One region of the Enterobacter roggenkampii genome, then DNA from elsewhere that is predicted to be linked to it. Evidence: predicted binding sites of a transcription regulator. Region 1 holds the regulator's gene; each other region holds the start of a gene.
What was found. The regulator sigma-54, encoded in region 1, starts transcription at its own class of promoters, with help from an activator protein. The targets are predictions, from matches to a motif close to GTTGGCACANNTTTCGCTNT.
Positions count from the first base shown of each region.

Region 1 (10,601 bases):
AACGTCTGGCGAAGAGTATGGGCGGCGATATCACCGTTGCCAGCCAGCCGGGCAAAGGGTCAACCTTCACGCTGACGGTCCATGCCCCTGCGGTGGCGGAAGAGGTAGAGGATACCTTTGAAAATGACGATATGCCGCTGCCTGCCCTGCACGTCCTGCTGGTGGAAGATATTGAGCTGAACGTAATTGTGGCGCGCTCTGTGCTGGAAAAACTGGGCAACAGCGTGGATGTCGCGATGACCGGTAAAGCCGCGCTGGAGATGTTTAAACCCGGCGAATACGATCTTGTTCTGCTGGATATTCAATTACCGGATATGACCGGGCTGGATATCTCGCGCGAGTTGACGCGTCAGTACGCGGCCGACGAACTGCCGCCGCTGGTTGCCCTGACGGCGAACGTGCTGAAAGATAAAAAAGAGTATCTCGATGCCGGTATGGACGATGTACTCAGCAAGCCGCTGGCGGTGCCTGCTCTGACCGCTATGATCAAAAAGTTCTGGGATACCCATGATGAAGAGGAGAGCACCATGACGTCTGTTGATAGCGCAAAAGCCCAAACGATACTCGATACCGCGATGCTGGAGCAGTACATCGATCTGGTGGGGCCGAAACTGATTACCGACGGTCTGGCGGTGTTCGAAAAAATGATGCCGGGCTATCTGAGCGTGCTGGAATCCAACCTGACGGCTCGTGACCAGAAGGGTATCGTGGAAGAAGGACATAAAATCAAAGGTGCCGCCGGCTCGGTTGGCTTACGCCATCTGCAGCAGTTGGGGCAACAGATTCAGTCGCCTGATTTACCTGCATGGGAAGATAACGTGGGTGATTGGGTTGAAGAGATGAAACAGGAATGGCAAAACGATGTGGCGGTGCTAAAAGCCTGGGTTGACGCCAGAAAAAAATGACCCCGGATTAACCGGGGTGCGCGAATACTGCGCCAACACCAGGGAAATCGTGGCTGCGCCTGTTTTTAAACGTTATTTTTGAAAGGGCGCTGCCTGAAAAATTTAGGCCGCACGCAGATAAGATAGCAAATCTTAAATGGTTTGTTACATGAATCAGTGAAATGTGTGAAGCATAGCGTTTTAATCAAAATTATTAATGTGCTTCAGCAAGTTGCAGAAAAGGATTGTCATGATGAAAAAGATTGGTGTCGTGCTAAGCGGATGCGGTGTTTACGATGGCTCTGAGATACATGAAGCCGTCATCACGCTGCTGGCCCTGGCTAAGCAGGGAGCCGAGGTGATTTGTTTTGCACCGGACAAAAATCAGGCGGATGTGATTAACCATCTGACCGGTGAGCCGATGGCGGAAACCCGTAACGTGCTGATTGAAGCCGCGCGCATTGCGCGAGGTGTCATCCATCCTCTTATTCAGGCAGACCCTGCAGAGCTTGATGCGCTCATTGTGCCAGGTGGGTTTGGCGCAGCCAAAAATCTCAGTACCTTTGCCGCGCAGGGCGCGGAGTGTCAGATCGATCCTCATCTCAAAGCGCTGTCGCAGGCCATGCATGCGGCAGGAAAACCGCTGGGCTTTATCTGTATAGCACCTGCGATGTTGCCTAAAATTTTTGATTTCCCGCTGCGCCTGACTATCGGGACGGATATTGATACCGCAGAGATTGTCGAAGAAATGGGGGGCGAACACGTTCCGTGCCCGGTGGATGACATTGTGGTTGATGAAGATAACAAGATTGTCACCACGCCTGCGTATATGCTGGCGAAGAATATCGCGGAAGCCGCCGTGGGCATTGAAAAACTGGTCGCCCGCGTGCTGGTGCTGACGGAATGAGGCGTCCGTTTTCCGCAGGCGCATGGGTGAAACGCCTTCTTCTACGCATTGTTCTCGTCATGGCGGTGTTCTGGGGAGGCGGGCTGGCCGTGTTCAGCATTATGCCGGTCCCGTTCTCTGCCGTGATGGTTGAGCGTCAGCTCGGCGCGTGGCTCAGCGGCGATTTCGGCTATGTTGCCCATTCTGACTGGGTAAGCATGGACGAGATCTCTCCGTTTATGGGGCTGGCGGTCATCGCAGCGGAGGATCAGAAATTCCCGGAGCACTGGGGGTTCGACGTTGCGGCCATTGAGAAGGCGCTGGCGCATAACGAACGCCATGAAAACCGCGTGCGCGGCGCGTCAACCTTGTCGCAGCAGACGGCCAAAAATCTGTTTCTGTGGGACGGCCGCAGCTGGGTGCGAAAGGGGCTGGAAGCGGGGCTCACCCTGGGCATGGAAACGGTCTGGAGCAAAAAGCGCATTCTGACCGTGTATCTCAACGTTGCCGAGTTTGGCGACGGGGTATTTGGTGTCGAAGCTGCATCACAACGCTATTTTAATAAACCCGCCAGCAAGCTGAGCATGTCTGAGGCGGCGCTGCTCGCGGCTGTTCTGCCTAATCCCATCCGTTTTAAAGCCAGTGCCCCCTCAGGGTACGTGCGAAGCCGTCAGGCGTGGATTATGCGCCAGATGCGTCAGTTGGGAGGAGAAGGGTTTATGGAGAGCAACAAACTTATGTAGGGCGGGTAAGCGCAGCGCCACCCGCCTGAAGGGCAGAGACCTTAATCTTCGTCGAACCCTGCGTTAAACAGCGCAATCACCGCCGCCAGCGCTTCCTCTTCCTGGGGGCCGGTGGCTTCGACTTCAATCTGACGCCCTTTGGCGGAATCCAGCATCAGCAGCGCAATGACGCTGTTCGCCTCCGCTTCGGTACCTTCGTCATTCCGCAGCAGAACTTCTGCATCGAAACCCTGCATCAGCTCAAACAGCTTCATCGCCGGGCGCGCATGCATGCCCAGCTTATTGGTGATCTCAACGGTCTGTTTTACGGTCATGTTTTACGTTTTTCCAGCGTGCGATGACGGGACTGAACGTTCTTCCCGCGCGAGCGGAAATAGTCGGCCAGCTGTTCGGCGATATAAACCGAACGATGTTTACCGCCGGTACAGCCAATCGCTACCGTCAGGTAGCTACGATTGTTTGTCTCCAGCATAGGTAACCATAGCTCAAGGTAGCTTCGCGTCTGGTAGATAAAATTGTGAACTTCTGTGTGCCTGTCGAGGAAGGCCGCGACGGGTTTATCCAGACCGGTCATAGGACGCAGTTTCGGATCCCAGTGTGGGTTCGGCAGGAAGCGCACGTCGAAAACATAATCCGCATCAATCGGGATACCGTGCTTGAAGCCAAAGGATTCGAACACCATCGTCAGTTCGCGCTCGCGTTTACCCAACAACCGGGTACGCAGCATTTCCGCCAGCTCGTGAACGGACATCTCAGAGGTGTCGACAATCAGGTCGGCGCGAGAACGCAGCGGCTCCAGCAGATCGCTCTCTTCATCGATTGCGCTCTCCAGGGAGAGGTTCTTACTGGAAAGCGGGTGCAAACGACGGGTGTCGCTGTAGCGACGGATCAGGGTATTACGGTCTGCATCGAGGAACAGCAGCTGAGGCGAGAACGTGTCAGGCAGGTTACTCATTGCCTGCTCGAAGATCTCTGGCGATTCCGGCATGTTACGAACGTCGATACTGACGGCGGCCGAGGTCTGTCTCTCCGCAAGCGTACGGGCCAGGTCGGGCAGCAACACGACCGGAAGGTTATCGACGCAGTAAAAACCCATGTCTTCCAGCGCGCGCAGAGCCACGGATTTCCCCGACCCTGAACGACCGCTGACAATCATCAGCACCATGTTCCGTTTCTCCTCAGGACAACAGATGTGAAGGCCATCTCCTGGTTATGCATCATCCTGATTGCCTTCTGCTTCGGTGATAATTTGATAAAGCTCTTCATCACTTTGAGCCGAGCGCAGTCGACGGCAAATGGTTTTATCAGCCAGACGTTTCGCGACCAGCGACAGCGTATGCAGATGGGTTTTCGTCTGGTCAGCAGGCACCAGCAGCGCGAAGAGGAGATCGACGGGCTGGTTATCAATGGCATCAAAGGCGATCGGTGTTTCAAGCTGCACAAACACACCGACGGCACGCAGGGTGTCCTCTTCCAGCTTGCCGTGCGGGATTGCGATGCCGTTGCCGATACCGGTACTGCCCATCTTTTCACGGGTCAGAATCGCTTCGAACACCACCTGCGGCGGCAGGCCCAGCTGTTTTGCGGCCAGTTCACTGATGATTTCCAGCGCACGTTTTTTGCTCTGGCAGTGAACCGCACTGCGGGTACATTCCTGGTTAAGGACATTGCTCAGTTGAAGAGCGGAATCGTTGTTCATCATAATTTCACCTAAGCGCTAACTGTACAAATGGCCTGTTGTGTTTCACAACAGGCCGTCCTGCACCCGTTAACTGCCCGGACAATTAGTGTTGTTTCAGTTTATCTTTATGTTTATTGAGCTGTCGCGCAAGCTTATCAATCAAGCCGTCGATAGCAGCGTACATGTCTTGCCCTTCCGCACTGGCATGCAGTTCCCCCCCGTTAACATGCAGGGTGGCATCCGAGATATGAGTCACTTTCTCCACTTTCAACACAATGTAGACCTGATTGATCCTTTCGAAATACTGCTCGAGTTTTGCAAACTTCGCGTTCACAAAGTCGCGTAAAGCCTCAGTAATTTCGACGTTTTGTCCAGTGATGTTGAGCTGCATAGTGTCTTCCTTATCGGTTGTGTCAGACCAGCTGTTTACGCTGGTTGGACGGCGGAATGGATAAAGACTCTCGATACTTCGCAACAGTACGACGTGCCACCATAATACCCTGATCGGACAGCATGGTGGTTAACTTACTGTCGCTTAGTGGCTTCGCGGGATTCTCCGCGGCGATCAACTTCTTCACCAGAGCACGAATGGCCGTTGACGACGCTTCGCCGCCGCCCTCGGTATTCACATGGCTGGAGAAGAAATACTTAAGCTCAAAAATACCGCGTGGACTGTGCAGATACTTCTGCGTGGTGACACGGGAAATGGTTGATTCATGCATCTCGACGGCCTGAGCGATATCCGCCAGCACCATCGGTTTCATATACTCTTCACCCTGCTCAAAGAACGCCTGCTGCTGTTCGACAATACAGCGGCTGACGCGTAGCAGCGTATCATTTCGGCTCTCCAGACTTTTGATCAGCCATCGCGCTTCCTGCAAATTGCTACGAATATATTGGTTGTCGGCGTCGTTACGCACGCTGGTGCACATGGAGGCATACTGCTGGTTGATTTGCAGGCGAGGGATGCTGTCTGAATTCAGTTCAACGACCCAGCGGCCGTTGTGTTTTCTGACCAGTACATCCGGGATCACGTACTCGGGCTCGCTGGTCTGGATCGACTGACCGGGGCGCGGATCGAGCGACTGGATCAGATTCACCGCTTCTTTCAGCACCTCTTCTTTCAGGCGCGTGACGCGCATCAGGGTGCGGAAATCGTGGTTCGCCAGCAGATCCAGATGATCGCTGATGATCGCGCGCGCCTCCTCGAGCCATGGCGTCTCTTTGCTGAACTGAGAAAGCTGAATCAGCAGGCAGTCGCGCAGATCTTTTGCGGCTACGCCTACCGGATCGAAACGCTGGATGCGCTTCAGAACGGCTTCGACTTCCTCAAGCTCAATCTCGTCGTCGCCCATGCTTTCCAGTATATCGTCGAGGGTGACGGTCAAATAGCCGGTGTCGTCAACGGCATCGACAATCGACGTGGCAATCGCGCGGTCGGTATCGGAGAAGGGGGTGAGTTCCACCTGCCACATCAGGTAATCCTGCAGCGACTGGGTGGTTTCGCCCTGATAGACCGGTAGCTCATCGTCCTGGTAGTCTGCACGCGTACCGGAAGGGGTTCCGGCGGTGTAGATTTCATCCCAGCTGGCATCAAGCGGAAGCTCGTCGGGCATCTCTTTTTGTTCGAGTGCATCCGCGGTATCGAGCGCTTCAGTATCCTGCGATTGCTGGGTATCTACCTCGTCATGAAGATCGGTTTGTTCCAGCAGGGGGTTACTGTCCAGCGCCTGCTGAAGCTCCTGCTGAAGTTCTAACGTGGACAGTTGCAACAGGCGAATTGCCTGCTGTAGCTGCGGCGTCATCGCCAGTTGTTGGCTGAGCCTTAATTGCAAACCTTGCTTCATGTTCAGAGCATTTTTCTCCGGTTCGGCGTTACGTTACCTCTACCCTATCAGAGTCTGAAGTCTTCCCCAAGATAGACGCGCTTAACATGATCGTCTTCGAGGATCTGCTGCGGCGTACCGTGGGCGATCAGATTGCCCTGGCTGACAATATAGGCGCGTTCACATACGGCCAGCGTTTCACGCACGTTGTGGTCGGTGATCAGTACGCCAAGCCCGCTGTCGCGCAGGTGCTCAATGATACGTTTAATGTCGATAACGGAGATGGGGTCAACGCCCGCAAACGGTTCATCCAGAAGGATAAATTTCGGGTTTGCGGCCAGCGCACGCGCAATCTCAACGCGACGGCGTTCGCCCCCGGAGAGTGCCTGACCGAGGCTGTCGCGCAGATGCTCAATGTGGAACTCTTCCATCAGCTCGTTGGCACGATCCTGACGCTGTTCGTTGGTCAGGTCGTTACGAATTTGCAGGACCGCCATCAGGTTGTCGTAAACGCTGAGACGACGGAAAATGGAGGCTTCCTGCGGCAGATAGCCGATCCCGCGACGCGCGCGCGCGTGCAGCGGCAGAAGACTGATGTCTTCATCGTCAATGATAATGTTGCCGGCATCGCGCGGCACAATACCCACGACCATGTAGAAGGTGGTCGTTTTACCCGCACCGTTCGGGCCAAGCAGCCCCACGATTTCGCCGGAGTTGACGGTCAGACTGACATCTTCTACGACACGGCGGCCCTTATAGGCCTTCGCGAGGTTTTTTGCAGTTAATGTTGCCATAACGAATTAGTTACTCTTCTTCTGTGCCGGGGCCTGGCCCTTGCCTTTGTCCTGCAGCTGCGACGGAACCAGTACGGTGGTCACGCGTTTGCCTTTCTCGCTGGAGGCCTGCATTTTTTGCTCTTTAACCAGATAGGTAATCTGGTCGCCGGTAATGTTGCTGTCCAGCTGTTCCAGATACGCATTCCCGGTCAGGATGACCAGATCCTTCGCCAGCTCATAGTGCATGTGCGTAGCGCGGCCTTTCACCGGCTTGCCGTTGTCCTGCATCTGGTAGAAGGTCGCCGGATTACCATAGCCATCGATAATCTCTTTGCCCTGCTCGCCACCCGGACGGGTCACGACCACTTTGTCGGCGTTGATTTTGATGGTGCCCTGGGTCATGACGACGTTACCCGTGAAGGTGACGACGTTACCCTGCATATCGAGAGACTGGGTGTCGGACTCAATATGGATCGGCTGGTCGGTATCGCCCGTTACAGCAAGCGCGGGGAGACTGGCCGCCAGCATCGCGCTGGCGATAATTACTTTAAGGCTGAGTTTGTTTGTTTTGAATTTCATAGGAGGTTCTAACCTTTTCAATCAGCTCGGCGTTCTTGCTGCGTAAGTTCCCGCGCATTCTTAAACCGCTGGAATTAAATGTTGTGCCATACAGTGTGACCAGATCCTGCGACGTCACGTCCTGGGTTACCAGGTTGATCTGGGCATTATCCGTCGTAATTTTTCGCAGTTGCGAGTCAGCGGTCAGGGCGTTGACTTCAACGTGGCCATACAGATAAAGCATACGGTCATTTGTCAGTTTGGCCCGATCTGACTTAATTGACCACGTCGGCACTTTGTCTTTATCAAATGTGGTCATCACAGGTTGGGTAAACCATGAAACGCCATCATCGGAAAAATATTCAACATGCTGGGCAATCAGGCGATAGTTCAGTGCGCCTTCCGGGCTGTAGACCACGGTGTCGCTGTGATCGCTTTTATAGGTTGGATCGGTATTGTTGATCACTTCCGTTTGCGTATCGTCGCGATCGGCAAGGTTCACGCCAATCAATACCAGTGCGACAAGCGAAAGCAAAATGATAATCCAACGTCTGGTTTTACTCATATCGATTGCCCTTTGGCCTCATCAAGCTTGCCCTGCGCCAGCAGAAGCAGATCGCAGACTTCACGGACAGCGCCGCGGCCACCGTTGATGTGGGTAACGTAGTCGGCGCGCGGGATCAGCAGCGGATGCGCATCGGCAACGGCGATGCTCAGCCCAACTTCAGCCATCACCGGCCAGTCAATCAGGTCGTCCCCGACGTAGGCCACGTTTTCCGGTGCGATAGCCAGTTTACCCAGTAAATCATTGAACGCCGCCATCTTATCGGATTGACCCTGATACAGATGGGTAATACCTAAAGTTTCACAGCGGTCTTCTACCAGTTTAGCGTTTCGTCCGGTGATGATCGCCACCTCAATCCCCGAGGTGAGCGCACAGCGGATACCGTAGCCGTCGCGAACGTTAAACGCCTTCAGCTCTTCACCATTATTGCCCATGTAAATCAGGCCGTCGGAGAGAACCCCATCCACATCGAGGATGAGCAGACGAATGTTTTCCGCCTTTGCCATCATCTGGGTACTGACCGGACCATAACAGGTTGCAAGGGATGCACCCGCATTACTCATTGTCTTATCCTTCATTACACTACGCCTGCGCGCAGCAGATCATGCATATGTACCACACCCAGCAACTGGTCGCCATCGGCAACCATAACGGAGGTGATATGGCGGGACTGCATCAGGTTCAGCACGTCCACGGCCAGCGTACCCGGACGCACGCGGATGCCGCCGGGCGTCATCACATCGGCAATACCGAGCGTGCGGACATCGACACCCATGTCGAACACGCGACGCAGGTCGCCATCGGTGAAGATCCCCTGAATTTTCATCAGATCGTCGCACACGACCGTCATCCCCAGATTCTTACGGGTGATTTCCAGCAGCGCATCACGCAGGGAGGCTTCTTTACTGACGTGAGGGATCTCATCCCCGGTGTGCATAATATCGTTTACCCGCAGCAGGAGCTTGCGCCCCAGCGCGCCGCCCGGGTGGGAAAGCGCGAAATCTTCCGGCGTAAAGCCACGGGCTTCAAGCAGCGCCACGGCAAGCGCATCGCCCATGACCAGTGCAGCGGTGGTGCTGGAGGTCGGCGCCAGACCGAGCGGACAGGCCTCCTTAGGAACCTTCACGCACAGGTGAATATCGGCTGCACGCGCCATGCTGCTTTCCGGACGGCTGGTCATGCAAATCAGCGGCACCTGCAGTCGCTTCAGAACCGGGATGAGCGCCAGGATTTCATTGGACTCACCGGAGTTGGAGAGCGCGATGACGATATCCTGCGGCGTGACCATACCCAGGTCCCCGTGCGCGGCCTCCCCCGGGTGGACAAAGAAAGAAGAGGTGCCGGTACTGGCAAAGGTTGCCGCCATTTTGCGTCCAATGTGGCCGGACTTGCCCATCCCCATCACCACGACTTTGCCGGCGCAGTAGAATATCTTCTCACATGCCAGACTAAAATCCTGATTAATGTACTGATCTAACTGCGCCAGACCTTCACGTTCAATCTCCAGAACGTCTTTGCCTGCTTTCTGAAAGTCAAAACCCGGCTGCAATTCTATTTGCGACATAATGCGTTTCCGTTTACCCAGAGAGAAGAGGCGAGAGCCAGTACAGCATCGCCATCCATACGATAAATCCACCCGTCAGCAGCGCGCCTGCGCCTTTGCCGATCTGTCGTTGCCGCCGCCAGCAGAGCAGGGCAAAAATTACGCTGACCAGCAACATCACGCCGTAATCACGTGAGAACGCCAGAGGATTAAAGGGCCCTGGCGAAATCAGGGCTGGCAGGCCCATCACAATGGCGATATTAAAAATGTTAGAGCCGATGATATTACCAATGGCAATGTCATCCTCACCTTTACGGGCCCCCGCAATGGCGGTGGCCAGCTCCGGCAGGCTGGTGCCGATGGCAATCACCGTCAGGCCAATGGTCAGCTCGCTGATGGCAAAATAGTTCGCCAGCACCGTTGCGTTATCCACGACCATGCGCGTTGCCATCGGCATGATGATCAGCGCGACGCCCAGCCAGAGCAGGGCAACAGGCAGCGTGCCTTCTCGTGGAAGCTCGGCGACCTGCTCGCGCGTGAGGCTATCCTGACCCTGCTTTTCAGCCTGACGGGCGATTTTAACACTATACAGCAGCCAAATAACGGCCAGCGCCAGCAGGAAAATGCCGTCGCTGTAGCTCAGTACGCCATCGTAAAATACGCACCCTGCCAGCAGGCTTACGAGTAACATTAGCGGCAATTCACGGCGCAGAACATCAGAATGCACGCGAAAAGGATGGAGCAGCGCGGCCAGGCCTAAAATCAATAAAATATTGACGATGTTAGAGCCAATGGCGGTGCCGACTGCCAGGTCTACCTGACCATGCAGCGAGGCAGAGACAGAGACGATGATTTCAGGAAGCGACGTTCCTGCGCTGACCACGGTCATCCCGATGACAACAGGCGGTACGCCACTCAGGCGACACAGGATAGATGCAGCAAACACTAAACGGTCAGCACTGTAGACCACCAACAGTAAACCAATTATTAACAGTGCTGTTGCTAAAAGCATCAAAAGTCCTTTCTTCAGGTATACTCGTCGGTCCATTGCTCGGGAATGGCTGGACTGCATACAGTCTGAGGCGTAACGAATTCCTAATTTTGACTTTATGCGCCGGAAAAGTAAAACAAATGCCAGC
Region 1 is NZ_CP017184.1:4,177,150-4,187,750, reverse strand. Features, by position in the region: gene arcB (aerobic respiration two-component sensor histidine kinase ArcB) at 1-905, shown strand, start outside; gene elbB (isoprenoid biosynthesis glyoxalase ElbB) at 1,138-1,791, shown strand; gene mtgA (monofunctional biosynthetic peptidoglycan transglycosylase) at 1,788-2,513, shown strand; gene npr (PTS phosphocarrier protein NPr) at 2,555-2,827, opposite strand; gene rapZ (RNase adapter RapZ) at 2,824-3,678, opposite strand; gene ptsN (PTS IIA-like nitrogen regulatory protein PtsN) at 3,724-4,215, opposite strand; gene hpf (ribosome hibernation promoting factor) at 4,298-4,585, opposite strand; gene rpoN (RNA polymerase factor sigma-54) at 4,608-6,041, opposite strand; gene lptB (LPS export ABC transporter ATP-binding protein) at 6,089-6,814, opposite strand; gene lptA (lipopolysaccharide ABC transporter substrate-binding protein LptA) at 6,821-7,375, opposite strand; gene lptC (LPS export ABC transporter periplasmic protein LptC) at 7,344-7,919, opposite strand; gene kdsC (3-deoxy-manno-octulosonate-8-phosphatase KdsC) at 7,916-8,482, opposite strand; gene kdsD (arabinose-5-phosphate isomerase KdsD) at 8,497-9,483, opposite strand; gene BFV67_RS19540 (calcium/sodium antiporter) at 9,497-10,474, opposite strand.

Region 2 (10,601 bases), 1.3 Mb from region 1:
GGTGCCTTCCTCGATCCGGTGGCGGATAAAGTGATGGTCGCGATTGCGATGGTGCTGGTGGCTGAGCACTATCACACCTGGTGGGTGACGCTGCCTGCGGCAACCATGATCGGCCGCGAGATTATTATCTCTGCGCTGCGCGAGTGGATGGCGGAACTGGGGAAACGCAGCAGCGTGGCGGTCTCGTGGATTGGTAAAGTGAAAACGACGGCGCAGATGGCGGCGCTGGTCTGGATGCTGTGGCGTCCGAACGCCTGGGTTGAGTGGGCGGGGATTGGCCTCCTGTGGGTGGCGGCAGTGCTGACGCTGTGGTCAATGCTGCAATATTTGAACGCTGCGCGCGGGGATTTGCTTGATCAGTGATCGTTTCGCCGTAATTTTCAGCAAACGATCCGGGGATGCAAAAAATAACGTTGACTCATAACGTCATATCAGTAGAATGCAACGCATCGAACGGCGGCACAGCAAGCCGGACGATAATGAAATCAAGTGGTTAGACATTTACTTGATGACATGCGGGAATAGCTCAGTTGGTAGAGCACGACCTTGCCAAGGTCGGGGTCGCGAGTTCGAGTCTCGTTTCCCGCTCCAGATTAAAGACATGCGCAACAGCGGGTGTCAGTTTGAAAAGTTTTACGGCGCGTTAGCAAAGCGGTTATGTAGCGGATTGCAAATCCGTCTAGTCCGGTTCGACTCCGGAACGCGCCTCCACTTTCTTCCCTGGCCGGATGGTGGAATCGGTAGACACAAGGGATTTAAAATCCCTCGGCGTTCGCGCTGTGTGGGTTCAAGTCCCACTCCGGCTACCATGGGAAACAAAGAATAATCAAAGCAATAAGCAGTGTCGTGAAACCACCGAAAGGTGGTTTTTTTGTGCCTCCAGTTTAGCGCGAAGTGAGCGTATCTCATCGTCATCACGATCGTGCTGTGCCCGGAAATTTGCTGCCATACCAGAACGTTAAGCCTAACTCTCTAATATCAAGCCCGGAAAGCAGGGCGATTTTCAGCTAACCTGCAACCAATCTTAAACAAACATTTCACTCGCCAGACACAGGTTGCCGCTGCTGATAAGCTGGTTGGTATCCACCCTGGAGAGCGGAAGGTTATTGTCATGCAATATGAAGAACAGCAGCTTATCAACGGCCTTTTCGAGCGTCTTAAACAGGCCGGACAACAAAACAGCCAACGGGATGCAGATGCAGAGCGTCAGATCGCTGAATTTGTCAGGCAGCAGCCTGCGGCCCCCTACTATATGGCGCAGTCGATTTTGATTCAGGAAGCGGCGCTGAAACGCCTGCAGGCCCGGGTTCAGGAGCTTGAAAGCGAATTAGCCGCGCAAAAAAGCAAACCCTCGACGGGCGGCAGCTTCCTCGGCGGCCTGTTTGGTGGCGGGAAAAGTAACCCGCAGCCTGACAACAGCTGGAATGCCCAGCCGCAACAGCCGCCGGCGCAGGATTACTCTCGGGCGCCAGCGCCTGCTACTCGCGGCGGCGGTTTTATGGCTGGCGCGCTCCAGACAGCCGCTGGCGTGGCCGGTGGCATCGCGCTTGCCGAGATGCTTACCAGCATGTTCCATCAGTCGCGGCCGGAAGAGATCGTGAACATCATCGAAGAGCCGACAATGCCCGTCGGTGGTGAACCGTTTGTCGGTAATCAATACGGCGACGTTAATAACGTCTCTGACACCCGTTTCCTCAACCAGAACGATCCGTTCGGCAGTAATAACGATGCTTGGCAGAACGACGATGTAGATGACGACTACAGCAATGACGACGACAGTTTTATTTAACGACGTTATCGTGCCACCATCGAAATGAAGTTAACCCTGAAAGTTGGGTATCCAACTTTCGGGGTTTTGCTTTTCCGGGTCAAAAAAGCCTTCGAGGCTAAGCCTGAAGGCTCATAAATCACATTCTTTTTACTGCTTTTCTTACTAACAAACCTGTAAGAATTGCCGGAAGCAATCCAAACAAAGAGGCGATATCGACTAACGTATCCTCCAGTTCTTCTATCCCGTATGTCCCGAAATGGTCCATCACGGCATAAGCCCATTCGACAGGTGTCAAATCACACCCCGCCCAAATACGCCTTTCTCACTTCCTGATTCCCCAGCAATTCCTCACCGCTGCCGCTCAGCCGGATCTGTCCGTTCACCATCACATACCCGCGGTCAGACAGCTTCAACGCATGGTGCGCATTCTGCTCCACCAGAAAAATGGTCATACCGCTGCGGGCCAGCTCGCGCAGCGTCTGGAAGATCTGCTTCACCACAATCGGGGCTAAGCCCAGGCTGGGCTCATCCAGCAGCAGCAGCTTCGGACGGCTCATCAGCGCCCGGGCGATCGCCAGCATCTGCTGTTCTCCGCCGGACATGGTCATCGCGCGCTGCTTGCGTCGCTCTTTAAGGCGAGGGAAAAGGTCGAACATGGTTTGCATATCTTCAGCCGCAAACTGATTGCCGATGGGAATGGTCCCCATCAGCAGGTTCTCTTCAACGGTCATATCCGGGAAGATACGTCTGCCTTCCGGTGCCTGCGCAATGCCGCCGGACGCAACGTAGTGGGTGGATTGATGGCTGATGTCTTCACCACAGAACAGGATCTGCCCGCTGCGTATACGGGGCTGGCCGAAGATGGACATCAGCAATGTCGATTTACCCGCGCCGTTTGCGCCAATCAGCGCCACGGTTTCCCCCTTATTCACCTCAAGAGAGACCTGCTTCAGCGCCTGAATGACGCCGTAAAACACGTCCACCTCGCGAAAAGCCAGCAGCGGTTCGCTCATAGGGAGACCTCGCTTTCATCCGTGCCCAGGTAGGCGGCAATGACCTTTTCATCATGCTGGATCTGCTCGGGTTTCCCCCTGGCAATAACATCGCCGTGGTCGAGCACGATAATGTCGTCCGAAATGTCCATCACCATCCCCATATCATGCTCAATCAGCAATACCGTGATGTCGTGATGATCCCGCAGAAAGCGAATAATGCCGCTCAGCTTGTGCGTTTCAACCGGGTTAAGCCCGGCGGCGGGTTCATCCAGACAGATCATTTCCGGCCCGGTACACATTGCCCGCGCGATTTCCAGTCGCCGCTGCTGGCCGTACGACATCTCTCCCGCCAGGCGATTGGCGCACTCCACCAGATCCACCACTTCCAGCCAGTAGAAGGCTCTGTCCAGGGCGTCGCTTTCCGCCCGCCGGTATGCCGGCGTATTTAAGATCCCGGCGAGCAGATTACGGTTAACGCGCATATGCTGCGCGACCAGCAGGTTTTCCACGACCGACATCTCGCGAAAAAGACGGATATTTTGAAACGTGCGCGCCAGCCCGGCACGGTTGACCAGGTGGGTTCCGCCGAACATTTTGTAGAAAAGACGCTGCCCGAACTGCGCGGGGTTAATCCAGTCGCCGGGCTGGAATTTTTGCCCGAGGACCTGAATCACGTTGGTCGTTTTATGGCGGGTATTAAACAAAATGTTGCCGCCGGAGGCTCTGTAGAAGCCCGTCAGGCAGTTAAACACGGTTGTTTTTCCCGCCCCGTTGGGGCCAATCAGGGCGGTAATGGAGCCGCGCTGCACGTCCAGGTTGACGTCGTTTAGCGCCTTAATCCCGCCAAAATGCATCATCAGATGCTCAACGCGTAATATCGTTTCGTTCATGGTGCGACGCCCTTACGCACGGCAAACCCGCTGCGGTTAATGCGGATCAAACCGCGTGGACGCCAGATCATCATCACCACCATCAGCATGCCAAACAGCAGGACGCGGTACTCGGCAAAACTGCGCAGCAGCTCCGGCGTTACCGTGAGCACAAAGGCGGCCAGCACTACACCCAGCGTCGAGCCCATCCCGCCCAGCACCACAATGGCGAGGATCAATGCCGATTCAAAGAAGGTAAAGGAGGTCGGATTCACGAACCCCTGATAGGTGGCGAAGAATACCCCGGCAATGCCTGCGGTGGACGCGCCCAGCGTAAAGGCGGAAAGCTTAACCAGAACATGATTTAACCCCATTGAGCGGCAGGCAATTTCGTCTTCGCGCAGGGCTTCCCACGCCCGACCAATCGGCATGCGCGTCAGGCGGTGCTTGATGTAAAGCACCAGCATCACCACCAGAAACAGCACCGCGTAGATAAAGATAAACTTCATGTTCGGGTTGTAGGTCAGGTGGAAAAACTCGTGGAAGGGCACGCCGCCTTCTTTTGCGCGTCGCCCAAACTCAAGACCGAAAAAGGTGGGGGGAGGGGCCGACACGCCGTTGGGGCCGCCGGTGAAGGTCAGCCAGTTGTTCAGTATCAGGCGAATAATCTCCCCGAAGCCGAGGGTGACGATGGCCAGATAGTCACCGTGCATGCGCAGTACCGGGAAGCCGAGCAGGGCACCTGCGGCAGCGGCCATGATTGCCGCGAGCGGCAGCATGCTCCAGAAGCCCAGGCCGAGATACTGGTATCCCAGCGCCAGGCCGTACGCACCAATCGCATAGAACGCGACATACCCCAGATCCAGCAGACCGGCCAGGCCCACGACGATGTTCAGCCCCAGACCGAGAAGCACGTAGATCAGCCCCAGAATGGCGACGGTCAGAACATACTTGGTGGCGACAAACGGAAAGCAAATCGCAAGGGTAATCACCAGAGGAATAATCCAGCGCATGCGGCTTTTGTAATCCGGTGGCCGGACATAAACGCCCGCGCTGTCGGCCTCGAAGCGCGCCTGGAAGCGGGCCCCGGCAGCGGTACCTAAAAAGGCGCTCAGCAGAAAACGCCCCGCCATGACAATGCTCACCATCCAGGCCAGGCGCTGCCCGGCGAAGGTAAAGCTGTACCCGTCCAGCACCACGCCTGCAATGGGGCCGAAGATAATCAGCGCAATCAGCCCGGAAAAAATTGCGTCCAGAATGCAGCGTTTAAGTGAAAAACCGTGTGACGTCATCATTGTCTCCCTCACACTTTGGCCACAATCGGGCGCCCGAGCAGCCCCTGAGGGCGGAAAATCAGGATCATCACCAGCAGGCCAAACGAGAAGACGTCTTTATAGTCCGAGTTCACCATGCCCGAGAACTGCGCTTCCGCCACGCCCAGGATAAGGCCACCGAGCATGGCGCCGGGGAGGGAGCCGATGCCGCCAAGTACCGCCGCCGTGAAAGCTTTAATGCCGATCACGAACCCGACGTAGAAATCAAAGGTGCCGTAGTTCATGGTGATCAGCACCCCCGCCAGGCCCGCCATCGCCGCGCCGATGACGAAGACCAGCGAAATAATCCGGTCGGTGTTAATCCCCAGAATGGAGGCCATTTTGCGATCCTGCTGCACCGCACGGCACATCCGCCCCAGCCGGGTACGGTTGATTATCCAGGTGAGCACCAGCATGCCGGCAAACGAGGCCACCAGAATAAACACTTTGGTGTAGGTTATCTGCACGAACCCTTCGCCCAGATGCAGGCGAATCACGCCGTCCAGCATGGTCGGTACCCCTTGCTGGCGCGGGCCCTGGCTCAGCTGCGCGTAGTTTTGCAGGATAAGCGATATCCCGATGGCGGAGATCAGCGGTGCCAGGCGCGTGGAGTTGCGCAGCGGCTTATAGGCGATACGCTCGATGGTCCAGCCGTACACCCCGGTGACCACAATGGTGAACACCAGCGTGCCGAGGATCAGCAGCGGGAAGGACTGCAGGCCGAAGAACGAGAGCAGCGCCAGGCCAATGGCGCAGAGATAGGCGGAAATCATATACACTTCGCCGTGGGCGAAATTAATCATGCCGATAATGCCGTACACCATGGTGTAGCCGATGGCGATCAGGCCGTAGACGGAACCCAGCGTTAAGCCATTGATTAACTGTTGCAGGAAGAATGTACTCATTTTAGCGCGCTCGTTTTATAGGCTGCGCGAGCCGCGCAGCCTGATGTTTATTACGCGCCGACGGGCGAGCCCATCGACGTTGAGCGTGACTCCGTCCCGTTACTCCACTTCCTTATATTTTCCTTTGTCGTCCCACTGGTAAACCACGTAGTCAGAGACTTTCAGATCGCCTTTGCTGTCCCAGGCTTTTTTGCCCATCACCGTGTCGACGGAATTGGCCTTCAGCCACTCGCTGGCTTTGGCAGAGTCCTTGCCGCCGGTGGCCTTGAAGGCCGCGGCAATCGCCTGTACCGAGGCGTAGGAGTAGAGGGTGTAACCTTCCGGCTCGAATTTACCGGCGCGGAATTTCTCGATTACCGCTTTGCCGTCCGGGATCAGGCGCGGATCTTTACCGAAGGTCATGTAAATGCCATTGGTATATTGCGGGCCGCCCGCCGCGGTCACCATCTCTTCGTTGACGATACAGTCCCCGGAGAAGAATTTCGCCTGCACGCCCTGCTCACGCATCTGGCGAACCAGCGGGCCGGCTTCCGGATGACAGCCACCGAAGAACACGACGTCCGGTTTTTGCGCGCCGATCTTAGTGACCAGCGCGTTAAAGTCTTTTTCACCGCGGGATAACCCCTCGTACATCACATCCTGAACCCCGCGCTTCGCCAGCGCCGCTTTGGTGGCGTCAGCCAGGCCCTGACCATAGGTGTCTTTATCGTGAATAATCACCACCCGTTTGGCTTTCAGCTTGTCGATGATGAAGTCGCTGGCCACCTGGCCCTGCTGGTCATCGCGGCCGCACATGCGGAACATGTCGCTCATGCCGCGTTCGGTAATCAGGGGGTTGGTTGAACCGGGGGTAATAGCGATGATCCCCGCATCGCTGTAAACCTCGGAGGCGGGCATGGTGGAAGAGGAGCAGAAATGACCGACCACGGCGTTGACTTTATCCTGGTCGACTAAGCGGTTGGCCACCGCCACCGCCTGCTTAGGCTCGCAGGCGTCATCCCCCTGAACCAGTTTGATCTTTTCGCCGTTAATGCCGCCGGCGGCGTTAATGTCTTCAGCGGCCTGCGTTGCGCCGTGCCAGTACTGATCGCCATAGGTGGCATTAGGACCCGTGAACGGCCCGGCCACGCCAATCACGATATCTGCCCTGGCGGAAAACGCCGTCACAAGGCAACCGGCCAACACGAGAGAAAGCGGAGTTCTGATAAATTTCAGCGACATTATTATGTTCCTTAGCAAAGAGGTTTTTGCACCACGGCGTAAACCCGAACGCCCGACGGCGCAGCCAATCCGAAACACGAGCAAGAACAAAATGCACTAAACGAACAAGATACAGACGGCATCCTGCATATACGGCGAGGTTTCCCTGCGCAGCGTCGCGCGAAGAACATTAAGCAAAAACGTTGCCAGAATGGTTAAGCCATTGACGGGCCTGTGACATGTTTGAGTATAGAGCGCCGCGTTATGCCGCCTTGCGGGAGGAGAAGAAATTACAGCGGAGATCACATATCGTTAACAATAAAGCCCATAAGTTGTGCAAAGGTCACGATTTGCACGTTTTTGCAGCAATAAAGACCTAAACTTCAGCCCGGAGAGGCGTGAGATATGTGTTAGGATCGTTTCCTTTTTATCAGGAGTGTCAGCGATGACTGAAGGCCCATTAAATGAAAGCGAAATGGCGTGGCTTGAAGAGACGTTAATGTCTTACGGTCATGACGATGCGTCCGTGCTTGACGTGTCTGAACTGGACGGCATGTTTACCGCAGTGCTTTCCGGTCCTGTTGTCGTTGAGCCAGATACCTGGCTGGTGGCGGTGTGGGGTGGCGAGAAATACATTCCGCGCTGGAAAAACGATCGCGAGATGAACCGTTTTATCGATCTTTGCTTTAAGCATATGAACGATATTGCCGAGCGCCTGAGCGAATATCCGGACCAGTTTGAACCGATGTTTGGCTATAACGACATTGACGGTGAGAGCTATACCGTGGTGGAAGAGTGGTGCTACGGCTACATGCGCGGCGTGGCGCTGACGGACTGGTCAGCCTTGCCGGACGAGCTGAAGGCCGATCTGGATGTGATTGCGCTGCACGGTAGCGAAGAGATCGGCGACCAGCTGGATGAATTGACCGAAGAAGAATATACCGCCAGCATTGAACGTATTCAGCCTGCGGCGCTGCGCTTGTATAACTACTGGGTGAACAATCCGCAGCAGCCGGAGGTGAAGAAGCCGATGGTGAACGGCACGAAGGTTGGGCGTAACGATCCGTGTCCTTGCGGCAGCGGGAAGAAGTTCAAGAGCTGCTGTTTGCACTGATAAAAAAGGGGCTGATGACAGCCCCTTTTTTCATTAACCCACTTCCGGCAGCATTCCCGCCGCAATCAGTACCTGCACCAGAATAATCACCACCCCACAGCCAAACACAATGCACAGCAGCGGTTTTCCGCCCGCCACGCGGTAACCCTGCTGCGGATGCTGCTGGCGGCTCTTCCACGCCAGCAGGGAAGGGAGGAGCAGGGCAAGGACCGAGAGCGCCACCCCCGCATACCCCAGCGCCATTACAAACCCGCGTGGATAAAACAGCGCAAAGGCCAGCGGCGGCAGGAAGGTGATGGCCCCGGTCTGTAATCGTCCTGCGGCGGTATTGCGGCGCTGGAACAGGTCGGCCAGATAGTCAAACAGGCCAAGCGCCACGCCCAGAAACGAGGTTGCCAGCGCCAGGTCGGCAAAGAGGTGTACCGCCAGCTCCACGTGCGGGGAGGTGACGACCTCGCGCAGCGCCAGCAGAAAACCGTTCAGGCCTGCGTGCTGTGCCATCAGGCCAATAAAGGTTGAAGCGTCGATGCTGCCCAGGGTCACCAGCTGCCAGAAAATGTAGGCAATCAGCGGGATCGCGCTGCCGATAACAAAGACGCGGCGCAGCTTGCGAATATCGCCGTTCATATAGCTGACGATGCTCGGCACGCTGCCGTGGAAGCCAAACGAGGTGAAAATGACCGGGATGGCGGAAAGCGCCAGCCCTTTTTCCAGCGGCAGCGTCAGCAGATTGACCTGATGAACATGCGGTGCCAGCAGGACCAGCATGACAATCAGGAACAGAATTTTGGCGCTGAACAGGAAACGGTTAAACAGATCCACCAGCGATGTGCCAACGCAGACCACGCCGCCGCCGATGAGCGCAAAGAAGATGGCGCCCGTCGCCGGGGTAATGTCAGAACCAAACCAGTCGTTAACGCTTGAGGCGATTAACTCCCCGGCCCCGCTGATGTAGGCGGCGGTCAGGGCGTACATCAGGAACATCATGCTGAAGCCGGTTATCCACTGGCCGTAGCGTCCCAGGTAGCGCGCCGCGAGAGAACCCAGACCGGTATCGGCGGGCACATGCTGGTAAACCTCAAGCAACAGCAGGGCGGTGTAGCACATCAGCGCCCAGAGCGTCCCCAGCAGCAGCAGGGTCATGCCAAATCCCACGCCCGCGGCTGCCAGAGGCATGGCCAGCATTCCTGCGCCAATCGTCGTTCCGGCGACGATAAAAATACTTCCCAGAGTTCTGTTTTTCACGCTTTCCTCTACAACGCTTCTTAACCGCGACAAAATCTGCGGCGCAGAGTAAGGGAAAAGCCGTAACTCGTCAAATCACCGTTACAAGCAGTGTAATGAATGCTTTACACATTATTGTTCCTCTGACCCTTTATAGGCTTCCGCCTACTACATGAGGGCAATGTTGCTGAGCAACATTTCGGCGTAACGTAAACAATAAATATAAATTATCAAATAAAGTGAGGGTTTTATGGCGGGGGAGAATCCTTTTACCGCGGCATGGAGCCGTGGAGGCAACCTGTTGTGCCATGGCCACTGGATAATCCACTGGCAGAACCAGCCCCTGATACTTCCGGAGTCCCGCCGCGAAAAAGATATGGGCACCTGGGGAATCTATTCGGTTATTGATCCTGAGGATGAGACCTTTGCACAAGGCTTACAGGAAGATGAGTGGATCATAGCGAATGTCGACTGGTTGACGGATATGTTTTTCGAGATGGGTATTGCGCTGGAGACGGCCAGCTACCGCTATTTTTACCAGGCCGTGAATCCTCACGACTGGCGCTGCACCAGCTGCGCTGGGTGTATGTAAATTAACGCGGTGCAGGGAACCCGCACCGCGCTGAAATTAATTCTGCGTATCCAGCGTGGAAAGTTCTTTATCAATAAAGTAAAGACCTTCGCCTGATTTCCCCACCAGAGATAATTTATCCAGCACGGATTTAAACAGCTTCTCTTCTTCATGCTGTTCGGCGACATACCACTGCAGGAAATTGAAGGTTGGATAATCCTGGCTGGTCATCGCGGCATGAACCAGTTCGTTAATTTTCTGGGTGATCAGCTGCTCGTGCTCGTAGGTGGCGCGGAACAGTTCATCGAGAGAATTATATTCAGCAAATGGAGATGCCACGGTTTCAATGCGCGGCAGGCTGCCGGTATCCGTCAGATAATCAAACAGACGCTGCATGTGGGTCATCTCTTCCTGCGCGTGACGACGCAGAAACGCGGCAGCGCCTTCAAAGCTGTGATAGCTGCACCAGGCGCTCATCTGCTGGTAGAGAAGGGATGAATACAGCTCAAGATTCATTTGTGCGTTGAGCTTGTCGATCATTTCAGTTTTCAGCATGGTGGCGCTCCGGGTTATTATTTCTGGTTCACAATGAGCGACACTATAATTTGTTATTTAATTATTTGCAAAACGTAAAATATT
Region 2 is NZ_CP017184.1:2,882,997-2,893,597, reverse strand. Features, by position in the region: gene pgsA (CDP-diacylglycerol--glycerol-3-phosphate 3-phosphatidyltransferase) at 1-363, shown strand, start outside; tRNA gene BFV67_RS13620 (tRNA-Gly) at 516-591, shown strand; tRNA gene BFV67_RS13615 (tRNA-Cys) at 638-711, shown strand; tRNA gene BFV67_RS13610 (tRNA-Leu) at 723-809, shown strand; gene BFV67_RS13605 (DUF2076 domain-containing protein) at 1,112-1,789, shown strand; gene BFV67_RS13600 (ABC transporter ATP-binding protein) at 2,068-2,784, opposite strand; gene BFV67_RS13595 (ATP-binding cassette domain-containing protein) at 2,781-3,656, opposite strand; gene livM (high-affinity branched-chain amino acid ABC transporter permease LivM) at 3,653-4,927, opposite strand; gene BFV67_RS13585 (ABC transporter permease subunit) at 4,939-5,853, opposite strand; gene BFV67_RS13580 (branched-chain amino acid ABC transporter substrate-binding protein) at 5,953-7,074, opposite strand; gene BFV67_RS13575 (YecA/YgfB family protein) at 7,499-8,167, shown strand; gene tyrP (tyrosine transporter TyrP) at 8,201-9,412, opposite strand; gene BFV67_RS13565 (hypothetical protein) at 9,642-9,983, shown strand; gene ftnA (non-heme ferritin) at 10,020-10,517, opposite strand.
Region 2: the regulator sigma-54 is predicted to act here: its motif matches at 7,245-7,264, upstream of BFV67_RS13580 (branched-chain amino acid ABC transporter substrate-binding protein).

Region 3 (10,601 bases), 1.6 Mb from region 1:
ACCTCGCGCTGACGGGTTACGATCAGCTAGGGCTCCCGACGCTGCGGGAGGCCATCGCTGCGCGCTATACCGCGCGGGGCCTTCCCACCCGCGCGGACGAAGTAATGGTGGTCAATGGCGCCGTCAGCGGCTTCGCGCTGGTCCTGCGGATGATGGCCGGGCCCGGGGATCGCGTCGTGGTCGATCATCCCACCTATCCGCTGGCGATTGCCGCCATTCAGGGCGCGCAGTGTCGGCCCGTGGGGGTGTCGCTGCCGGAAACGGGCTGGGATACGGACGGCTTCGCCGCCACGCTTGCCCAGACCGCGCCGCGCCTGGCGTACCTGATGCCTGATTTTCATAACCCCACCGGGCGCTGCATGGATGTCGCGACCCGTCAGGCCATTACCGATATTGCTGCGCAAACCCGTACGACGCTGGTGGTGGATGAAACGATGGTGGATCTCTGGTTTGACGCCCCTCCTCCGCCCCCGCTGGCCTCCTTTAACCCGCAGGCCACCGTCATCACCTTAGGTTCTGCCGGAAAAAGCTTCTGGGGCGGGCTGCGTCTCGGCTGGATCCGCGCGTCCTCGCGCACGATCGCCACGCTTGCCCAGACGCGCGATACGCTGGATTTAGGCTCGCCGCTGCTGGAACAGCTGGCGGCGCTGTGGCTCATCAACAACAGCGAGACGTTTCTACCCGCACGCCGCAAAATGCTGGCGGAACGACGCGATCGATGCGGTGAACTGCTGCGTGAACATTTCCCGGAGTGGACATTCCATGAAGCAGAGGGCGGGCTCTCATACTGGATTGAGCTCCCCGGCATGCTGGCGACGCAGCTTGCCGCGCGGGCTGAGATTCTGGGGATAAATCTGGGGACCGGTACGCGGTTTGGTTTATCGGGTGCGTTTGACCGCTATTTGCGGATGCCCTTCTCGCTCGAGCCGACAGAGCTTGAACAGGCGCTGCTGAGGATTAAACCGTTATGGCTCGCCCTGAATAAAAACGTGCCAGCCGTTAAACGCAGCGTGATTTAATAGCAAAAAGTTTGAAGCCGATCATAAAAAATAAAAACTGCTGACTGTCATGGATACAGTCAGCAGTTTTCACCAGTCCGGAATTAATGCTGAGCAGGAATAGGAAACCCTTTCAGTGAAATAACGAAGTTTTCACCGTCTTTCTTTATTTTTGCGCCAGTATCACACCAGTCAGACGCAATACGAAAGAACTCATCACTTCCGACATTCCAGCCAAGACGTACATGCTTCACGTAGCCTGAACGCAACAAATCGCAGGCCTCTTTGTAGTCACTGGCAGTTGACAGTTGTTGTTTCATTTTCTCTTCTTCAGAAGTTTACGTAGAGCCTTGATTTCTTTAGGAGTAAAGGGAGAAACATTCTCTTCTTCCGTATGCTGATTATCAATATCCTCTTCCGATACTCCCGCCTCTTCTACTGCTTCGAATGCCAGCAGCAGCAGTTTCTCTGTCGTCACGCTTAAATTCTCGTTATTCACTTCCGCATAGTGGCGAAGCCTTTCTTTTAGCGCGTCATCAATCTTAACGTTTAATACCGCTGTAGCCATGTTTATCACTTCCCTTCGGAATAAGTACTTTATTTAATACACGAAGTTAACAATGTTATCCAGATATATATTTTTTTGAGTTTTGCCAGAAAATAGACGGCCAAGGATAAAATGCCCGACTATTATTACAAGTTTATGACATTAATATTTCAGCGCGATGAAATATATATTACATGCTATAGGCATAATCTTATTAGGGAATAACGACCAGGGAAGAGGCACAAATCAGGGAAGAACGCAGAGGCTCAGAAATGGGTGGGGGCCCTGCCAGCTACATCCCGGCACACACGTCGTCTGCCCTGGCTGCTTCCTTCCGGACCTGACCTGGTGAACAGAGTAGCGTTGCGGGAGAACCAACAGAGCCCCCATTGAGAGCGTTGATAACCAACGCGCTGGCGCATTATCCCTGTGCGAAGGCCCAATTGCAAGCCGCCAGGAACCGGATGCTGGTTTCTTGCGCAAACAGGCGCAGCAATCAGGGCGATCTTCGTTTACCATGGCTCTCCAGAAACTCCCCGCAGGTGAAGGTATGGACGAGCAGGACTCTTTTCCACAGCGCGTATGGCAAATCGTGGCTTCAATCCCGGAAGGCTATGTCACCACCTATGGTGATGTCGCGCGCCTGGCCGGTTCCCCGCGCGCGGCGCGACAGGTTGGAGGCGTCCTGAAACGGCTGCCGGAAGGCAGTACACTGCCCTGGCATCGAGTGGTGAACCGTCATGGCGCCATCTCACTCACCGGGCCGGATCTCCAGCGTCAGCGTCAGGCGTTACTTTCAGAAGGGGTGCAGGTGTCAGGGTCGGGTAAGATCGATTTACAGAAGTACCGGTGGGTGTACTGACCCCTCTCCCTAAGGAGAGGGGAATAACCCTATTACATCTGCGTCGGAGGGGTTGGCAGAGACGGCTGATTGGTTTGCGGTGCGACCGGCACTTCGGTCTGCTGTACTGGCACCAGGTTCAGGTCGATTTTGGTTCCACCGTTGTTAATCGCTTCCTGGACCGTATCGGTGATAAACACCAGCTTACCGTTGATGGTGACCGCTGCGCTCAGCAGAATACGGGCATTAGGCTGCACGTCCGACGGGTTATACGGCAACACGAAGCTAAACGGTGCCTGTTTGCCTTCAGTACGGACGGCACGCTGGGCCACGACTTTCGACGGCGCGTCGGCCAGGGAAGCATCAGACAGCGTCACCGTTAATACCGCATCCGGCGGCAACGCAACTTTCTGTTTAATCCAGATGGTACCGGAAACGTTAGGCTGCTGAATGGACTGCTGCGAAAGGGTATTAATCCCGTTCGGGTCAGCTGCTGGCACTGGCACCTGGGCGCTCTTACCGGCACAGGCGGACAACGCCACCGCAATCGCTACACCACTTAGCATAGGCACGAGTTTCATTGAAGTCTCCTTATCATCAATGCACCAGCGGGATCGATCCCATCCGATGTCGTTTCAATCACATAACGTTTTTAAGTGTGGCACAACTCACTGATTAATGCCTGAAATCATCCCGATATTCAGATTATTCTACCCATCGGACCACTTTCATTTCTGCGTTATACTCTGCCTATCTTTCGCTACGGCGTTTATTGAGGACAACTATGAGTCAGGCACTGAACAATCTGCTGACATTACTGAATCTGGAAAAAATTGAGGAAGGACTCTTTCGCGGACAGAGCGAAGATCTCGGCTTACGCCAGGTCTTCGGTGGGCAAGTCGTTGGACAAGCGCTGTACGCTGCAAAGGAGACTGTCCCGGCAGACCGTCTGGTGCATTCATTCCACAGCTACTTTTTACGCCCTGGCGATAGCGCCAAACCCATCGTGTATGACGTTGAAGTTCTGCGAGACGGCAACAGCTTCAGCGCGCGCCGCGTCGCGGCCATCCAGAACGGTAAGCCGATCTTTTACATGACCGCCTCTTTCCAGGCACCGGAGCCGGGCTACGAGCATCAGAAGGTCATGCCCCCTGCCCCCTCGCCGGACGATCTTAAATCGGAAACGGATATCGCTCGCGCATTGGCGCATCTGCTGCCGCCGCAGGTTAAAGAGAAGTTTCTCTGCGATAAGCCGCTTGAGATCCGCCCCGTCGAATTCCACAACCCGATGAAAGGCCACACCGCCGAGCCAAAACGCCAGGTGTGGATCCGCGCCAACGGCACCGTGCCGGAAGATTTCCGCGTCCATCAGTATCTGCTGGGCTATGCGTCTGACTTCAACTTCCTGCCGGTGGCGCTGCAGCCGCACGGCGTCGGCTTCCTCGAAAAAGGGATGCAGGTCGCGACGATCGATCACTCGATGTGGTTCCACCGTCCCTTCAACATGAACGAGTGGCTGCTCTACAGTGTGGAGAGTACGTCGGCATCCAGCGCCCGCGGGTTTGTACGTGGGGAGTTTTATACTCAGGACGGCGTGCTGGTCGCTTCAACGGTGCAGGAAGGGGTGATGCGTAACAGAGGTTGATGTAAAAAGCCCGGTGGCGCGACGCTTACCGGGCCTACGTTTTGTGCTGTTGTAGGCCGGGTAAGGCGAAGCCGCCACCCGGCAAGACACTCAGATCATGCGTTATACGCATTCTCGCCGTGGCTGTTCACATCCAGACCTTCGCGCTCCTGCTCTTCCGGTACGCGCAGGCCCACCGTCATGTCCGCCAGCTTGTAGCCGATGAAAGCGACGACCGCAGACCACACCACGGTGATAGCGATGCTTTCCAGCTGCACTAGCACCTGATGAACCATAGTGACGCCTTCTGCGTAGCCCACGCCACCGAGCGATTTCGCCGCGAAGATACCGGTCATGATACAGCCGACAATTCCGCACACGCCGTGCACGCCGAACACATCGCAAGGGTCATCCACGCGCAGAACTCGTTTCAGTGCGGTGACGCCCCACAGACCCGCCAGACCCGACACCAGGCCGACCAGCAGCGCACCGCCGACACCGACATAACCACACGCAGGAGTGATACCAACCAGACCGGCAATCGCACCTGAACAGGCACCCAGCAGGGAAGGTTTACCGCGCACCGCCCACTCGCCAAACACCCAGGAGAGGATTGCACCCGCCGTGGCCACAACGGTGTTCACGAAGGCCAGCGCGGCGATTTCATTGGCCGCACTTGCTGAGCCGGCGTTGAAGCCAAACCAGCCAAAGTAGAGGATCGCAGTACCGGTAAAGACCATCGGCAGGTTGTGCGGTTTGAACGCCTCTTTACCGAAGCCCACGCGTTTGCCAATCAGATAAGCGCCCACCAGACCCGCGACCGCGGCGTTAATGTGGACAACGGTACCGCCCGCGAAGTCCAGCGCGCCGTGCGTGGCCAGCAGACCACCGCCCCAGACCATGTGCGCAATCGGCACATAGGAGAGCGTCAGCCAGACCACCACGAAGATCAGGACCGCAGAGAAACGAATGCGCTCGGCGAGCGCGCCCACAATCAGCCCGACGGTAATGCAGGCGAACGAGCCCTGGAACGCCACGTGAATATACTGATAGAAGCTGCCCATCAGCGCGGTCAGTTCAATGTTTTTCAGCATCACCCAGTCGAAGTTACCAAAGAACGCGTTACCCGTGCCGAACGCCAGAGAGTAACCGTAAACCACCCAAAGCACGCAGACCAGTGCAAACGTCACGGCAACCTGCGTCAGCATGGAGAGAACGTTTTTGCCACGGATCAGACCGCCGTAGAACAGCGCAATGCCCGGAATGGACATGAACAGCACCAGCGCGGTGCTGATCATCATAAAGGCGTTATCGGCTTTGTCGGCCACCGCAGGGGCAGCAGCCAGCGCCAGGCCCGGCAGCAGCGCCAGCGAACCCAGACCCGTTTTAAGTGTTGCTATCTTCATTTTCTCGATCCCTATCACTGTGTGCCAGGCGTTAATTACAGTGCCGCTTCGTCAGATTCGCCGGTACGGATGCGAATGACGCGCTGCAGTTCGGCAACGAAAATTTTGCCGTCGCCAATTTTGCCGGTGTAGGCCGCTTTGCTAATGACATCAATGACTTCATCAAGCTGATCGTCAGCAATCGCGACATCAATTTTTACTTTTGGCAGAAAGTTAACGCTGTATTCCGCCCCGCGATAAAGCTCGGCATGACCCTTCTGACGACCAAAGCCTTTCACTTCGGTGACAGTCAGTCCCTGAATACCCATTGAAGACAATGCTTCACGCACGTCTTCGAGTTTGAATGGTTTGATTACAACCGTAACCAGCTTCATAGATCCCCTCCAGTCAGAATTCGGTAATGGCCGCAGCTTACCCGGAAGGTATTGCAAGGGATGTGCCAGAAATGAAAACGTGAGGGAATCGCGGCGCGATGTGCGTTACACGGTTCTGATAAATGAACCGGTGAAAAAAAACGCACCATGCCGGTGCAGGGTGCGTTTCAGTTTTGCACCAACAGGAATGACTGTTAGCGCGGCGCCTCATTTTAGTGCATCAGGCGCTAAGGGACTCTTCATCACGCACGCTGGCGGCCAGCTCTTCGCCCGCCAGCTGCAGCTGGTACATCTGCCAGTAGCGCCCTTGTGCTTCCAGCAGCTCGCGGTGCGTACCGCGCTCCACGGCCTGTCCGCGATGCAACACCAGAATCGTGTCCGCGTCGACGATGGTGGAGAGCCGGTGAGCAATCACCACCAGCGTCGTGTGGTCGCGTACGGCGGCCAGCGCCTGCTGAATCGCCTGCTCGGTTCCAGAATCTATGCTGGCCGTGGCTTCGTCCAGAATCAGCACCTGCGGTGTTTCAATCAGGACGCGCGCCAGCGCCAGGAGCTGTTTTTGCCCCACGGAAAGATTGTTGCCCTGCTCGCCCAGCTTCGTGTTGATCCCGTCGCTGAACCCGCGCGCCAGCTCTGCCAGCTGCACCGTTTCCAGTACCGCCCAAACCTGCGCTTCTGAATAGTCCCGTCCCAAGGTTACGTTGGCGTAGAAGGTATCGGCCAGCACGACCGGATCCTGCTGCACCATCGCAACGCCTTTGCGTAACACCGTGTGGCTAAGCGACGCGAGCGGACGTCCGTCGAGGCGGATTTCGCCTTGCGTGACCGGATAGTAGCCCATCAGCAGGCTGGCGAGCGTGCTTTTACCGCTGCCGGTGTGGCCCACCAGCGCGACGAAACCGCGTGACGGCACATCGAGCGTAATGTCCTGCAGCACCAGACGGTCTTCGCGATAGGCAAATGAGACCTTATCAAAGGCGATAGCCCCGCTTTGCAGAGGTCGCTCGTCATTGCCGTAGGCCTGGCGCGGCCTGTCCATCAGCTCAAAGACGCGCTCACCGGCGACAACCGCCTGTTGCAGCATCGATTGCTGCGTAGTGAGTTCGATCAGCGGCTCGTTAAGGCGTCCCAGATAGCTAATGAAAGCGTACAGCACACCCACTTCAATCGTACCGTTTGCGCTCAGGCCAAAGAGCATCAGCAGCCCGCACAGCACCAGCGCCGAGAACAGGCTCAGCAGCGGTCGCAGCAGGAAACCGTCCAGGCGCAGCGTCTGCATACGCGCCATATAGTGCGAACGGCTGGCTTCGCCCATGCGCTCGCCAAAGCGCGCCTGCTGGCGGAACTGCTGGATGACGCTCATGCCGTTGATCACTTCGTTGAAGCCATCGTTGATATCGGCCAGATAGGCGCGCACCCGGCGCACAATCGGCGTGCTGTAACGCTGGTAAATCACCATGACGATCAGCACCGCCGGGAAGATCGTTATCGCCACCAGCGCCATGCGCCAGTCGAGGCTGAACATCGCCACCAGCATCGCGCCAATCAGCGCCGCGCTGCGCAGCACGGTTGCCACCACGGTGACGTACAGATCGCGGATCACCTCGGTATCGTTGGTCACGCGCGAAATCACCTGCCCGACCGGCTGGGTATCAAATTCGCTGAGCGGCTGGCGAAGCGCCGCGTCCATCACATCGGTGCGCAACTGCTGAACCACGCCCACGGCGGCACGGTTAAACAGCAGCGACTGCGCATAGTGCAGCCCTGCCGCCGCCAGCTGCAACCCAACGTAGGCCACGCCTAACCCCGCCACCAGCCCGAGCGGCAGGTAGCTTTTGGCGACCATATTGTCGATGAAATAGCTGATGAGCAGCGGTCCGCTCACTTCGGCAATCGCCGCAATCCAGAGTAAAAGCACAGCAACGGAGAGCGGTTTACGCCACGGCGAGCCGTAGGCCAGCAGACGTTTGAGCGTCGGCCACATCGTTCCGAGCTTACGCATTGGCGGCCTCCTCATCCTGCTCCGGCGCATCGTCCAGCGCCGCCTCAAGCTGCTGATAGCGGTACATATCGCGATACCAGCCCGGCTGCTCGCTAAGCGTTTCATGCTGCCCGCGCTGGGCAATATGGCCGTGCTGCAAAACCAGAATTTCGCTGGCTTCGGTAAGCGCTGACAAACGGTGGGCACTGATAATTATCGTGCGTCCGTCGCCCCACTGGCGCAGGTTATGCAGGATCTGATGCTCGGTACGGCCGTCCACGGCGGAGAGCGCATCGTCCAGAATCAGGATCTCGGCATTGAGCAGCAGCGCGCGGGCAATGGAGATACGCTGTTTTTGCCCGCCGGACAGCATGACGCCGCGTTCCCCGACTTCGGTGTCGTACCCCTGCGGCAGGCGCAAAATGTCATCATGCACGCTGGCTAAACGCGCCACATGCTCGATCTCTTCCTGCGTTGCCGCAGGGCACCCAAGCGCGATGTTGTTCGCCACGGTGTCAGAAAAAAGAAACGGCGTCTGGCTGACGACCGCCAGGCGACCACGCCACTCATCCAGCAGCAGCCTGGTCAGCGGAATATCATGGAAACGAATATCGCCCTCGGTGACGTCAAAGTGACGCTGGAGCAGCGAGAGTACGGTACTTTTACCGGAGCCCGTCGGGCCGCAGATGCCGAGCATCTGGCCCGGCTGAAGGGTAAAACTGACGTTCTCCAGTACCGGATGTTCCGTTTGCGGATAGATAAACGTGCGGACGTCGACTTTCATGGCGCCGCGTCCTTCCGGCAACGCTTCGCTGCCGTCATTGACCACCGGCGCTTCGGCCAGCATGGCGCGAATACGGCTGTAGGCGGCGCTGCCGCGCTCCACGATGTTAAACATCCAGGCCAGCGCCAGCATCGGCCAGATCATCAGCCCCAGATACATGGCAAAGCTGGTCAACTGGCCCAGGGTGAGCGTGCCCTGCACCACCATCCAGCTCCCGCCGCCAATCGCCAGCATATTTGCCATGCCGATTGCGATATAAATCGTTGGATCAAATCGAGCGTCAATACGCGCGACGCGCATGTTTTTCGCCCCCGTGTCGGCCGCATCAGCGGCAAACAGCGCGGACTGCCGGTCTTCCAGACCAAACGCTTTGATCATGCGGATGCTGGTCATGCTCTCCTGGGTGCGATCGTTCAGCGACGAAAACGCCGCCTGCGCCAGCTTGAAGCGCTCGTGCAGCTGTTCGCCGTAGCGATTGATCGCCAGCGCCATGAGCGGCATCGGCAGCAGCGCCAGCAGGGTCAGCTGCCAGCTGATCTGCGTTGACATGACGATCAGCACCGCGCAGCCCATTACCAGCGAGTCCACCAGCGTCAGCACCCCTTCCCCGGCGGCAAAGACCACGCGATCGACGTCGTTAGTCGCGCGCGCGATAAGATCCCCGGTGCGATGGCGCAGATAAAATTCGGGATGCTGTCGACTCAGCTGGCGATAAAAATCTTCACGCAGCTCAACGGCCAGCTGATAGGACGCACCAAACAGAAGCACGCGCCAGACGTAGCGCAGCAGATAAACAATGACCGCCGTCAGTACCAGCGTGCCAACCCACATCAACACCCGTGCGGTGGTGTAATGCTGTTCGGTGACGCCATCCACGACGTAGCCCACCACTTTCGGCGGGATCAGCTGCAGGATAGCAATAATAATAAGCAGGGCGACTGCACCGAGGTAGCGTTGCCACTCCCGACGAAAGTACCAGCTTAATTGGGCAAATAATCGCACGCGGTTTGTTCCTGAAGGTATTTTACGAAGTTATTCAATGGGTAATGCTGTGGTGTATTTAATCTGTTCCATAGCGAAGCTTGAGGTGACGTCCGATAACCCCGGCACGCTGTTCACCAGCCGCTTGTAGAAGTCATCATAACGCTTCATGTCGGCCACCTGGACGCGCATCAGGTAATCGTACTCGCCGGCCATACGCCAGAAACCGAGCACTTCGGGCATCTCAGACACCTGGGTAACGAAGCGGCAATACCACTCGCTGCTGTGATGCTGGGTTTTTATCAGCACAAATGCCGTCAACCCAAGCCCCAGTTTTTCAGGATCTAACAGCGCGACGCGCCCCAGAAGAATACCGTCATCTTCCAGCTTCTTAAGCCGCTTCCAGCACGGGGTGGTGGTCAGATTAACGGCATCTGCCAGCGCCTGCAAAGAGAGGGTACAGTCACTTTGCAGCAATGAAAGGAGCTTGCGGTCAATTTTATCTAGCATACCCACCTCACAGAGAAAATTTTTCTCCCTTAATTCTATTTTAAAGGCCAGATAGCAACAATTTTTTCTGTGCTTTTCGCTATGCTAGGCACAAAATGACAAACGGATAACGACGATGAATAGCACCTGGGTTAAACATGCGATCAGCGAAATCAATGCCGACTATCAGCGCTCGGCGGATACGCACCTGATTCGCCTTTCCCTGCCGGGATTTGACGGCATTCAGCTCTATCTGAAAGATGAAAGCACCCATCCTACCGGCAGCCTGAAGCATCGCCTGGCGCGCTCGCTGTTTTTATACGGTTTATGTAACGGCTGGATTAAAGAAGGCACCACCATCATTGAATCCTCTTCCGGTTCAACGGCGGTGTCCGAAGCCTATTTCGCCCGCCTGCTGGGTCTGCCGTTTATTGCGGTGATGCCCTCCTGCACCGCAAAACGCAAAATCGAACAGATCGAATTTTACGGCGGTCGCTGCCACTTTGTGGAAAGCGCCTGCGAAATCTACGCCGCCTCTGAAATGCTGGCTCGTGAGCTGAACGGCCACTATATGGA
Region 3 is NZ_CP017184.1:1,033,714-1,044,314, reverse strand. Features, by position in the region: gene yczR (MocR-like transcription factor YczR) at 1-1,019, shown strand, start outside; gene BFV67_RS04805 (hypothetical protein) at 1,103-1,318, opposite strand; gene BFV67_RS04800 (hypothetical protein) at 1,315-1,566, opposite strand; RNA gene ffs (signal recognition particle sRNA small type) at 1,829-1,925, opposite strand; gene BFV67_RS04790 (MGMT family protein) at 2,096-2,407, shown strand; gene BFV67_RS04785 (YbaY family lipoprotein) at 2,440-2,967, opposite strand; gene tesB (acyl-CoA thioesterase II) at 3,171-4,031, shown strand; gene amtB (ammonium transporter AmtB) at 4,127-5,416, opposite strand; gene glnK (P-II family nitrogen regulator) at 5,452-5,790, opposite strand; gene BFV67_RS04765 (SmdB family multidrug efflux ABC transporter permease/ATP-binding protein) at 6,011-7,792, opposite strand; gene BFV67_RS04760 (SmdA family multidrug ABC transporter permease/ATP-binding protein) at 7,785-9,557, opposite strand; gene BFV67_RS04755 (Lrp/AsnC family transcriptional regulator) at 9,588-10,046, opposite strand; gene BFV67_RS04750 (PLP-dependent cysteine synthase family protein) at 10,162-10,601, shown strand, end outside.
Region 3: the regulator sigma-54 is predicted to act here: its motif matches at 5,841-5,860, upstream of glnK (P-II family nitrogen regulator).